3 regions of the Streptomyces sp. NBC_00029 genome follow, and region 1 is predicted to be linked to each of the others. Evidence: riboswitches for the same ligand, from Rfam matches in the RefSeq annotation. Region 1 holds a riboswitch; each other region holds the start of a gene.

What was found. Region 1 has a riboswitch for cyclic di-AMP ahead of OG753_RS18185 (transglycosylase family protein). Riboswitches for the same ligand answer to the same signal wherever they lie in the genome.
Region 2: it holds a riboswitch for cyclic di-AMP, as region 1 does, so the genes downstream of both, OG753_RS33750 (LysM peptidoglycan-binding domain-containing M23 family metallopeptidase) here and OG753_RS18185 (transglycosylase family protein) in region 1, are expected to answer to the same signal.
Region 3: it holds a riboswitch for cyclic di-AMP, as region 1 does, so the genes downstream of both, OG753_RS30640 (M23 family metallopeptidase) here and OG753_RS18185 (transglycosylase family protein) in region 1, are expected to answer to the same signal.

The regions. Positions count from the first base shown of each region.
Region 1 covers NZ_CP108292.1:3,877,334-3,880,582, forward strand. The annotation lists gene eno (phosphopyruvate hydratase) at 1-799, opposite strand, end outside; gene OG753_RS18185 (transglycosylase family protein) at 1,091-1,804, opposite strand; cyclic di-AMP (ydaO/yuaA leader) riboswitch at 1,807-1,979, opposite strand; gene OG753_RS18190 (transglycosylase family protein) at 2,259-3,249, opposite strand, start outside.
Region 2 covers NZ_CP108292.1:7,293,097-7,296,345, reverse strand. The annotation lists gene OG753_RS33755 (SGNH/GDSL hydrolase family protein) at 1-418, opposite strand, end outside; gene OG753_RS33750 (LysM peptidoglycan-binding domain-containing M23 family metallopeptidase) at 582-1,541, opposite strand; cyclic di-AMP (ydaO/yuaA leader) riboswitch at 1,546-1,742, opposite strand; gene OG753_RS33745 (tyrosine-protein phosphatase) at 2,035-2,826, shown strand; gene OG753_RS33740 (aspartate aminotransferase family protein) at 2,875-3,249, opposite strand, start outside.
Region 3 covers NZ_CP108292.1:6,556,328-6,559,576, forward strand. The annotation lists gene OG753_RS30635 (pitrilysin family protein) at 1-909, shown strand, start outside; cyclic di-AMP (ydaO/yuaA leader) riboswitch at 1,127-1,286, shown strand; gene OG753_RS30640 (M23 family metallopeptidase) at 1,299-2,102, shown strand; gene OG753_RS30645 (GntR family transcriptional regulator) at 2,287-2,964, shown strand.

The DNA.
Region 1 (3,249 bases):
TCATCTCGGCGGCCGAGCGGGACTTGCCCTCGAACTCGTACTGGCCGTCCTTGTAGAACTCGGACGCGGCGACGTCGAGCGCGAGCGCGATGTCCGTGCCCGGGGTGTAGCCGGCCTGCTTGATGGCCTCGATGATGAGGTCGAGCGCGGCGCGGTTCGACTCCAGGTTCGGGGCGAAGCCGCCCTCGTCACCCAGGCCGGTGGAGAGGCCCTTGGTGTGCAGGACCTTCTTGAGGGTGTGGTAGACCTCGGCACCCCAACGCAGCGCCTCGGAGAAGGACTCCGCGCCGATGGGGGCGATCATGAACTCCTGGATGTCCACGTTGGAGTCGGCGTGCGACCCACCGTTGAGGATGTTCATCATCGGAACGGGCAGCAGGTGCGCGTTCGGACCGCCGAGGTAGCGGAAGAGCGGAAGGTCCGAGGCCTCGGACGCGGCGTGCGCGACGGCCAGGGACACGCCGAGGATGGCGTTGGCGCCGAGCGAGCCCTTGTTGTCGGTGGCGTCCAGGTCGAACATGGCCTGGTCGATCAGACGCTGCTCGGTGGCGTCGTAGCCGACGAGCTCCGGGCCGATCTGCTCGATGACGGCGAGGACGGCCTTCTCGACACCCTTGCCGAAGTAACGGTCGGGGTCACCGTCACGGAGCTCGATGGCCTCGAATGCACCGGTGGAGGCGCCGGACGGAACTGCAGCACGGCCGGTGCTGCCATCGTCGAGGCCCACCTCGACCTCGACCGTGGGGTTGCCTCGGGAGTCCAGGATTTCCCGGGCTACGACGACGTCGATGGACGGCACGAGCATCTCCTTCTGGGATGTGACGCTGGGTGTGCGGTGGCGTGTCAGGCCGTGGGATGGCCTTGCCGCCTAGAGCCTAACCGGCTCCGGGCACTCGACCGGCCGACCGCCCGGACCCTGGGACGAAAAAGGGACCGAATACCCCTCTTCCGGGACATAGCCCCTTGATCATCGGCCCACGGAGGCCGGGAACAGCACCGCCCGGCGCGTGGAGCATGCGCCGGGCGGTGGGCATCCTGCACACAGTCAGAGGACGTCCTGCACAGGGTTTTGCGGCTTTTGCCGCAATGTTCAGCTGAGCTTGAGCTTCTGACCCGGGAAGATCAGGTCGGCGTCCGAGACGATGTCCTTGTTCAGCTCGAAGAGCTTCTCCCAGCCGCCCTTGACGCCGTTGGTCTCGGCGATGGTGCCCAGGGTGTCGCCCGGCTTGACCTCGTACGAGCCGTTGCCGGTCTTCGGCGCGGCCGGAGCCTCGGTGCGCTCGGAGCGGGTGACCGGAGCCTCGGCGCGCTCGGTCTTCGGCGCGGCCTTGGTCTCGGTCTTCTTCTCGGTCTTCGGCTTCGGCTGCGGCTTCGTCTGCGGCTTGTTCGACGCCGGGGTGCCGGTGCCGCCACCGTTGTTGGCGGCGTTCGACAGGCCCTTGCCGCAGTGCGGCCAGGCGCCCTTGCCCTGGTTCTTGAGGACCTTCTCCGCGACGGCTATCTGCTGCGCCTTGGTGGCCTGGTTGGCCTGCGGGGCGTACGCCTTGCCGCCGTGGCCGGCCCACGTGGAGGACGAGAACTGCAGGCCGCCGTAGTAGCCGTTGCCCGTGTTGATGGCCCAGTTGCCACCGGACTCGCACTGCGCGACCTTGTCCCACTCGGACGTGGTGGCGGCACTGGCGGTGCCCGCGGCCATCAGCGGGGCGGCCACGGCCACACCGGCGACACCGGCGAGCGTGACGATGCGGACGGACCGCTCGATGGCGGTACCGCGACGGTGCTTGCCCTTGCCGGAAAGCAGCATGGAGTTCTCCTCACCGACGCCTACGAGGTGAGCTGTCGGGTTCGGGCGAGTGAGTTGCCCGGCCGTGCGACCTAGCGCACGTCTTAACCCCTAGCCGGTGGCGTGACCGTCTCTCAACGGCCGCTCCCGGCACCTACCTTGGTTCCCCCGCTCCTGCCTTCGGCGCTTGACGCGACGACTGTTCCCCCCGTCCGCCGGCAGGATTCGGCGATGCGGTCGAAGGAGCTCGCGGTGGCGAGCGATTCAGAAGGTAGACAGGTCTCTCCCCGATGTTCAACGAGGAACATCGGGGAGAAACGGCCCCTACTTGCGCTCCCCGCAGAGGTGTTTGCGCAGGTGAGGGCGGTGTTTGCGGAAGCCCCGCGGAGAGACACGCCAGTTGACCGGAAGAGACGCATGTCTCACTTGACGAAAACCGACATTCGACCCTTTCCGGATAACTGAACTGTCCTTATTACGTGGTTAGATCCAGGTTCTGGCCGGGCTTGATCAGGTTGGCGTCCTCACCGATGACCTGCTCGTTGGCCTCGTAGAGACCGTTCCAGCCGCCCTTTACGCCCTTGGCAACCGCGATGGTCGCCAGGCTGTCGCCCGCCTGGACCGTGTACGTGGGGTTCGACGAGACGTCAGAGGGGCCCGCCGACTCGGGTGCAGGCGCACCGCGGTGCTTGCCGTTGCCCACGCCCGGAGTGGCACCCAGGGTCTCGGGCGTCTCCGGAGCCCCGGGAGCCGCAGGGTCCGTCGGGGAGACCGGGGGCAGTCCGGGCGTGACGGGCGGGGTCGTGGGCGCGGTCGGGTCCACCGGCAGCGTCGGGGCCGTCGGGTCGACGGGGGCCGGCGTGGTGCCCGGGAGCGTCGGGTCGACGGGAGGCGTCGTCGGGACGTCCGGCGCGGGCATGACGGGCAGTCCGATGGACGGGGCGTCGGGAATGAGGAACGGGGTGTCGGACGGGCTCGGGGTCGGCGACCCGTAGTCCGTGGACGGCTTGCCGCCCTTGGTGGACGGAACCGCGTCGTCCGGGCGGGCCGGCGCCGGGGCGAGCGGGCCCTTGCCGCCGGGCAGACCGGGGTCCACCTGTGCGGCGGGGCTCTGCCGGTCCAGTCCGGCCGAGGCCGCGCACAGCGGCCAGGCCTGCGGGCCCGTCGAACCCAGCACCCGCTCGGCCACCGCGATCTGCTGCGACCGGCTCGCGAGGTCGGGGCGCTCGGCGAAGTCGAGTCCGCCGGCGCTCTGCCACTCCTCCTGGGTGAACTGGAGTCCGCCGTAGGCGCCGCTGCCGAAGTTGGCGCTCCAGGCGCCACCGCTCTCGCATTCGGCGACCTTGTCCCATGTGGACGTGTCGGCGGCGGTGGCACTGGTTGCCGCTAGCAGCGGCAGAGCCAGCGCGGAGCCAGTGACTCCGGCTGTGACGACCAGCGCGGGGACCTGGCGGGGGCGTCTGTGG
Region 2 (3,249 bases), 3.4 Mb from region 1:
GGAGGTGCTTGAGCACCGGTACGCCCCGGGTGTCGAAGCCCGTGGTGATCATGACAAGGCCGACGGACCCGGTGAGGTCGGCCACGGCCGCCTCGAACCGCTCCGCCACGTCGTCCGGGTCGGTGCCGGGCCGGATGATGTCGTTGCCGCCCGCGCAGAAGGTCACGAGGTCCGGCGCGAGGTCCTTGGCTCTCGGGAGCTGGTCGGCCACGATCTGGTCCAGGAGCTTCCCCCGCACCGCCAGATTCGCATACCGGAAGTCGTGCTCGTCGCGCTGATCGGCCAGGAGCACGGCGAGCCGGTCCGCCCAGCCGAGATAGGAATCCCCGGGTCCCGGGTCCCCCACGCCTTCGGTGAAGCTGTCCCCGATCGCCGCGTACGAGCCGATGGTCTTGAGTTTGGTCGTCGTCGCTGCCACGGGAACCCATACTTCACTCCCGTAACCAACCTACGCCAACGTAATGAGGGGTTGACGGACCGTGATCTGTACCACGTGGGGGATAAGGAATAAGTACACGTGAGGCCGGGACCCCCCTCGGGTCCCGGCCTCACGTGTGTCGGTGGTCCGACGGCGGGTGCCGTCAGAGGCTCGCGCCCTTCGAGCGGAGGTACGCGATCGGGTCCAGGTCCGAGCCGTAGGACGGGGTCGTACGGATCTCGAAGTGGAGGTGCGGGCCGGTCGAGTTGCCGGTGGAGCCGGAGAGTCCGATGGACTGGCCGGCGGTCACGCTCTGACCGGAGGAGACCGAGAGCTGGGACAGGTGGGCGTACTGCGAGTACTTGCCGTCCGCGTGCTGGATGACGACCTCGTTGCCGTACGAGCCGCTCCAGCCGGCGGAGACCACGGTGCCCGCGCCGACGGCCCTGACGCTGGTGCCCATGGAGGCGATGAAGTCCACGCCGGTGTGGTAGCCGGAGGACCACATGGCGCCCGCGACCTTGTACTGGGTGGAGATCCCGCCGCCGACCGGGGCGACGAAGCCGGCGGCCGACTGCGGAGCGGCGGGCGCCTCGGCGGCGGCTTCCTGCTGCGCCGGGGCGGCCTTCCCGGCCTGCTTGCGCACGGAGGGGGCGGACTTCGCGGCGGACTCCGGCGCGGGCTCCGCGGCCGGCTTCGCCTCGGCCTCGGGAGCGGCCTCGGCCGGCTTCGCCCCGCCCGGACCACCGAGGGTCAGCTTCAGGCCGGGGTGGATCAGCGACGGGTTGCTGCCGACGGCCTCGCGGTTGTCGGCGTACAGCTGCTCCCAGCCGCCGGAAAGGTGGCGCTCAACGGCGATCTTGGAGAGGTAGTCGCCCGGCACGACCGTGTAGACGGTCGGCGCGGCCGCGGTGGCGGCGACGGGAGCCGCCTGCAGAGCGGCCGGGGCCTGCGGGGCCACCGCGGGGGCGACCGCGGTCGCGGCGGCCGGGGCACCGGCGGCGTGGGCGCCGGCGGCTCCGATCAGCGGCAGCGCGAGGGCCGCACCCCCGGTTCCCGCGACGGCGAAACCGCGCGAAAGGGAAAGGGACTTGGGACGGCGGTGCTTACCCTTTGCAGGCATGACGAATTCCTCTCCGGCGCCTGCGAGGTGAGCTGTCGGGTTCGGACTGGAGATGTCCGGCCGTGCATGTACTGGACATGAACGGCTTCACCCCGAGCCGTCCCGGCGAAAAGATCTCCGGTACGGCGGCTTACCTGGTTCCCCCGCTCCTGCCGCGCGAATAGGTCGGGTGCGGTTTCCGGGAGGCGGCAGGATTTGGCGGTCCACCCGGATCGATCGCGAAGGTAATCCCTTGCGGCCACGGGTAACAAGCCGCGAATTCCCTGACGGAATCACAGACATGAGGGACCGAAGGAATTACCGTCACCCTCCGTCCATTCCGCACGGCCAACAGCCGCCCCGACTGGGCCATTCGCCTTTAGCGATCAGGCACTCACGGTCACCGTATGATCTGGCTCACGGGGACGCGCCCGATCTCGCCTCCCGATATGGCAAGTTGGCGCCAAACAGTGTAATTCGGACAGAGGCCCCACGACGTGGCGGAGGAGTTGCTTTGACCCAGCAGATACAGGAGCCGGAGCTGACCGGAGTGCGCAATTTCCGCGATGTGGGCGGATTGCCGACTTCTGACGGACGAACGGTCAGTACGGGACGACTGTTCCGAAGCGGACATCTCGCACATGCCACCGAAAGCGATGCAGAATTCCTCGCCTCGCTCGGCCTCCACACCATCTTCGACTTCCGCAACGGCGCCGACCACGCGCTGGAGGGGCCGGACGTCGAGCTGCCCGGCGTCCGGAACCTCAACATCCCGCTCTCGGACCCGGCCGACGGACGGGAGTTCTGGCGGCTGGTCCGCGACGGCGACCTCGTCCAGCTGCGCGAGATCCTCGGCGACGGCAAGGCGGCGGCCCGCATGTCGAACTCGTACCGCGGGATCATCCGGCAGCGCACCGCCGAGCACAGCCGGGTCGTGCACGCCCTCGCCGAGGACAGCGTCCCCGCCCTCATGCACTGCGCGGCCGGCAAGGACCGGGCCGGCCTGTCGATCGCCGTCACCCTGCTCGCCGTGGGCGTCGAGCGTGAGGCGATCGTGGCGGACTACCTGGAGTCGAACGCCCCGCACCGCCGCTACCGCGTGCGCCGCAGCGACGAGTCGCCCGAGGCCCGTTCCCCCGAGGTCATGGAGCTGCTCCAGCCGCTCTTCGACGCCCGCGCCGAATACCTGCTGGCCGCCTTCGACACCATCGACGAGGTCTGGGGCGGGGTGGACCCCTACCTGGCGGAGGGCCTCGGGCTGCGGCCCGAGACCCTCGGCCGGCTGCGGGACCGGCTCCTGGTCTGACGCGGCGGGGCCCGGTTCCCGAGCCCCGCCCCCGAGGTCGGCGGGCCGTCAGCGCGCGGCGACGGCCTGCTTGACCAGCGTCCTGCCGAAGTCCCAGATCAGCCCGGATCCGCCGTGCGCCTCGTCCATGACCTCGCGGAAGGCCCCGACGAACCGGTCCACGTCCCCCTCGTCCACGATCAGCGGCGGGATCAGCTTGATCACCTCCAGGTGGTCCCCGGAGACCTGGGTGAGGATCCGGTGCTTCTGCAGCAGGGGCACCACGACCATCTGCGCGAAGAGCCCCTTGCGGGCCGCCTGCAACATCGTCCACCGGCTGCGCAGGCCCAGCGAGGAGGGCCGGCCGAACTCGATGCCGATCATCAGCCCGCGCCCCCGCACCTCGTGCAGCAGCTCGTACTCGTCCACCAGAGCGGCGAGGCG
Region 3 (3,249 bases), 2.7 Mb from region 1:
CGCCGCGCCGCCAAGCAGCTCTCCAAGGAGCTCTTCCCGGCCACCTTGCGGATGTCCCGGCCGCGCCAGGGCACCGAGGAGACGGTCGCGCGGATCGACTCCGCCGCCGTGCGCGCCTTCTACGAGGCCCACGTACGCCCCGCGACGGCCACCGCGGTGGTCGTCGGCGACCTGACCGGCATCGACCTGGACGCCGTGCTGGCGGACACCCTGGGCACCTGGACGGGCAACACCGCCGCGGCCCGCCCGGTGCCGCCGGTGACCGCGGACGACACCGGCCGCGTGGTCATCGTGGACCGGCCCGGAGCGGTCCAGACGCAGCTGCTGATCGGCCGGATCGGGTCGGACCGCCACGACCGGGTGTGGGCGGCCCAGGTGCTGGGCACCTACTGCCTGGGCGGCACCCTCACCTCGCGCCTGGACAAGGTGCTGCGCGAGGAGAAGGGGTACACCTACGGCGTGCGCGCCTTCGGCCAGGTGCTGCGCTCCACCGCGGACGGCAAGGGCGCCTCGATGCTCGCCATCAGCGGCTCGGTGGACACCCCGAACACCGGCCCGGCGCTCGAGGACCTCTGGAAGGTGCTGCGTACCCTCGCGGAGGGCGGTCTGACCGACGCCGAACGCGATGTCGCCGTACAGAACTTGGTGGGCGTGGCCCCGCTGAAGTTCGAGACGGCGGCCTCGGTCGCGGGCACTCTCGCCGACCAGGTCGAGCAGGAACTGCCGGACGACTACCAGGCGCAGTTGTACGCCCAGCTCGCCGAAACCGGCACCGTGGAGGCCACTTCCGCGGTCGTGAAGGCCTTCCCGGCGGACCGGCTGGTCACCGTTCTGGTGGGCGACGCCTCGCTGATCGAGGAGCCCGTCCGGGCCCTCGGGATCGGTGCGGTGACGGTCGTCTCCAACTGACGCCCAGGTGACGGTCCTTTGAGGGCCGGCTGAAGGATTCGGCAAGGGGTTCTGGTGACTTGTTCACCAGAACCCCTTTTGTCCGTTTAGTGGTGAGGTTGCTTGTATGCGGTGTGGCGTACGCAACAAAAAGCCGTGTCTGTTTGGCGATTGACTGATGATCCGCCTAGCGTCGGCCGTGCTGTCCGTCAGTTGTGCCCGCCGCACCCGCGGCACCGGACAGTGATCGCCGAGTCCCCGTCAGGCGCGAGCCTGGGGAGCCGGGGACCCACATGTGTCCCTGGGGTGAATCGGACCCCCTCGCAAGAGGAGATCCGTAGGAGACCTTCCTGCTCCGAACCCGTCAGCTAACCCGGTAGGCGAGAAGGAAGGAAAGGATCAAACCCTTCATGGCGTTTGGCAGTCGTCCCGCTGGCTCCGGTAAGCACCGTGGTTCCAGCCGTCTGAGCCGCAAGACCGCCGGTTACGCCGGTATCGCCGCGATCGCCACCACGGGTGTCGTCGGCTCCCTCGCCGCCCCGGCCTTCGCCGCGGACAACCACAGCAGCAACATCGGCCAGGACAACGGCCTGAACGCGGTGGTCGTCGCCGAGGACCTCGCGGGCGACATTTCCGACCAGGCCGACTCCCAGCGCCGCGCCGCCGAGCACGACGCCGCGAAGGCGCAGGCCGAGGCCGACGCGAAGCAGCGGGCCGCGGAGGCCAAGCGCCTCGCCGAGGCCAAGGCGAAGGCCGAGCGCGAAGCCGCCGAGCGTGCGGCCCGCGAGGAGGAGCGCAAGCGCCTCAACACCTTCGTCGCCCCGCTCTCCGACTCGTACGTCAGCACGCAGTACCACGCGGGCGGCGGCATGTGGTCCTCCGGCAGCCACACGGGCATCGACTTCCACGCTTCCTCCGGCACCTCGGTGCACGCGGTGGGCGTGGGCACGGTCGTCGAGGCCGGCTGGGGCGGCGCGTACGGCAACAACGTCGTCATCAAGCACAACGACGGCACGTTCACGCAGTACGGCCACCTGTCCTCGCTGAGCGTCTCCGTCGGCCAGCAGGTCACCCCGGGCCAGCAGATCGGTCTGTCGGGCTCCACCGGCAACTCCAGCGGCCCGCACCTGCACTTCGAGGCCCGCACCGGCTCGCAGTACGGCTCGGACATCGACCCGATCGCGTACCTGCGCTCGCACGGCGTCAGCCTCTGACCCGGCCCCGCACCGCTTCACCGAAGACCCCGGCTCCCCGAGCCGGGGTCTTTGTGTTGCGCCCTTGTGCAAATGTTTCGTATTTCCGGCCGCTCTCGGAAATTATCGTGTGTTGCAATAGAGTCGCAGCACGCGCTTGGGCGTGCAATGAGGCTGGCAGTCGGAAATAGGCGGAGGTCCTGTCTTGCGTATTCCTGCGCACGCGGTATGCACAGCAATCCGCGACGACATCGTCTCCGGGGTGTTCGAGCCGGGCGGCCGGCTGACCGAGGAGGTGCTGGCCCGCCGGTACGGGGTCTCGCGCGTCCCGGTCCGCGAGGCCCTGCGGACCCTGGAGTCGGAAGGGTTCGTGACCACGCGGCGCCACGCGGGGGCCTGCGTGGCCGAGCCGACCGAGCAGGAGGCCGCGGACCTGCTGGAGGTGCGGATGCTCCTGGAGCCGCTGGCCGCCGCCAGAGCCGCCCGGCGGCGCACAGACGCGCACCTCAAGGTGCTGCGGGGGCTGGTCAGGCTGGGGCAGGAGCGGGCCAGGCGGGGCCAGGGGGAGGATCTGCGGTCCCTGGGCGGCTGGTTCCACGAGACGCTCGCACAGGCCTCCGGCAGCCCCGGCCTGATCGCGATGCTCACGCAGATGCGGCACAAGATCGCCTGGATGTACGTGGTGGAGGCGCCGGCCCGGCCCGTGGAGTCCTGGGCGGAGCACGGCGCGATCGTGGACGCGGTGGCGCGCGGCGATGCCGAACGGGCGCGAGCGCTGACCGTGCTCCATGCCGACCGGGCGGCGGGGGCGCACCGGCCGAGGCTCCGCCCGGCGGTGAGGACTTCGCAACCTGTCGTAAACATGTCGAGCGGCCGGCATTAACAGCAGCCGTATACAAAGGATGGAATCACGCGAATTCGCTGCGCGGTGGGCGGTCGATTTCCGCCCCGAGGCAATGTGCCGTGCCGAATTCCTGCGGAGCTGAATGCCGGTGCGCCCGGCATTTCGGCGAGACCCTTTCCGTGCCGCCGGGCCGGTTTCTTCCCGTTCCGATTCCGGAGGGGAAGCCGTGCGGGCGGGGCCGTTGCCGGGAGCGGCGGTCAGGGCGCGGGAATGACGAAGCCGCGGTCCCCGTCCGGGGGCCGCGGCTTCGTGGTGGGGTCGAAC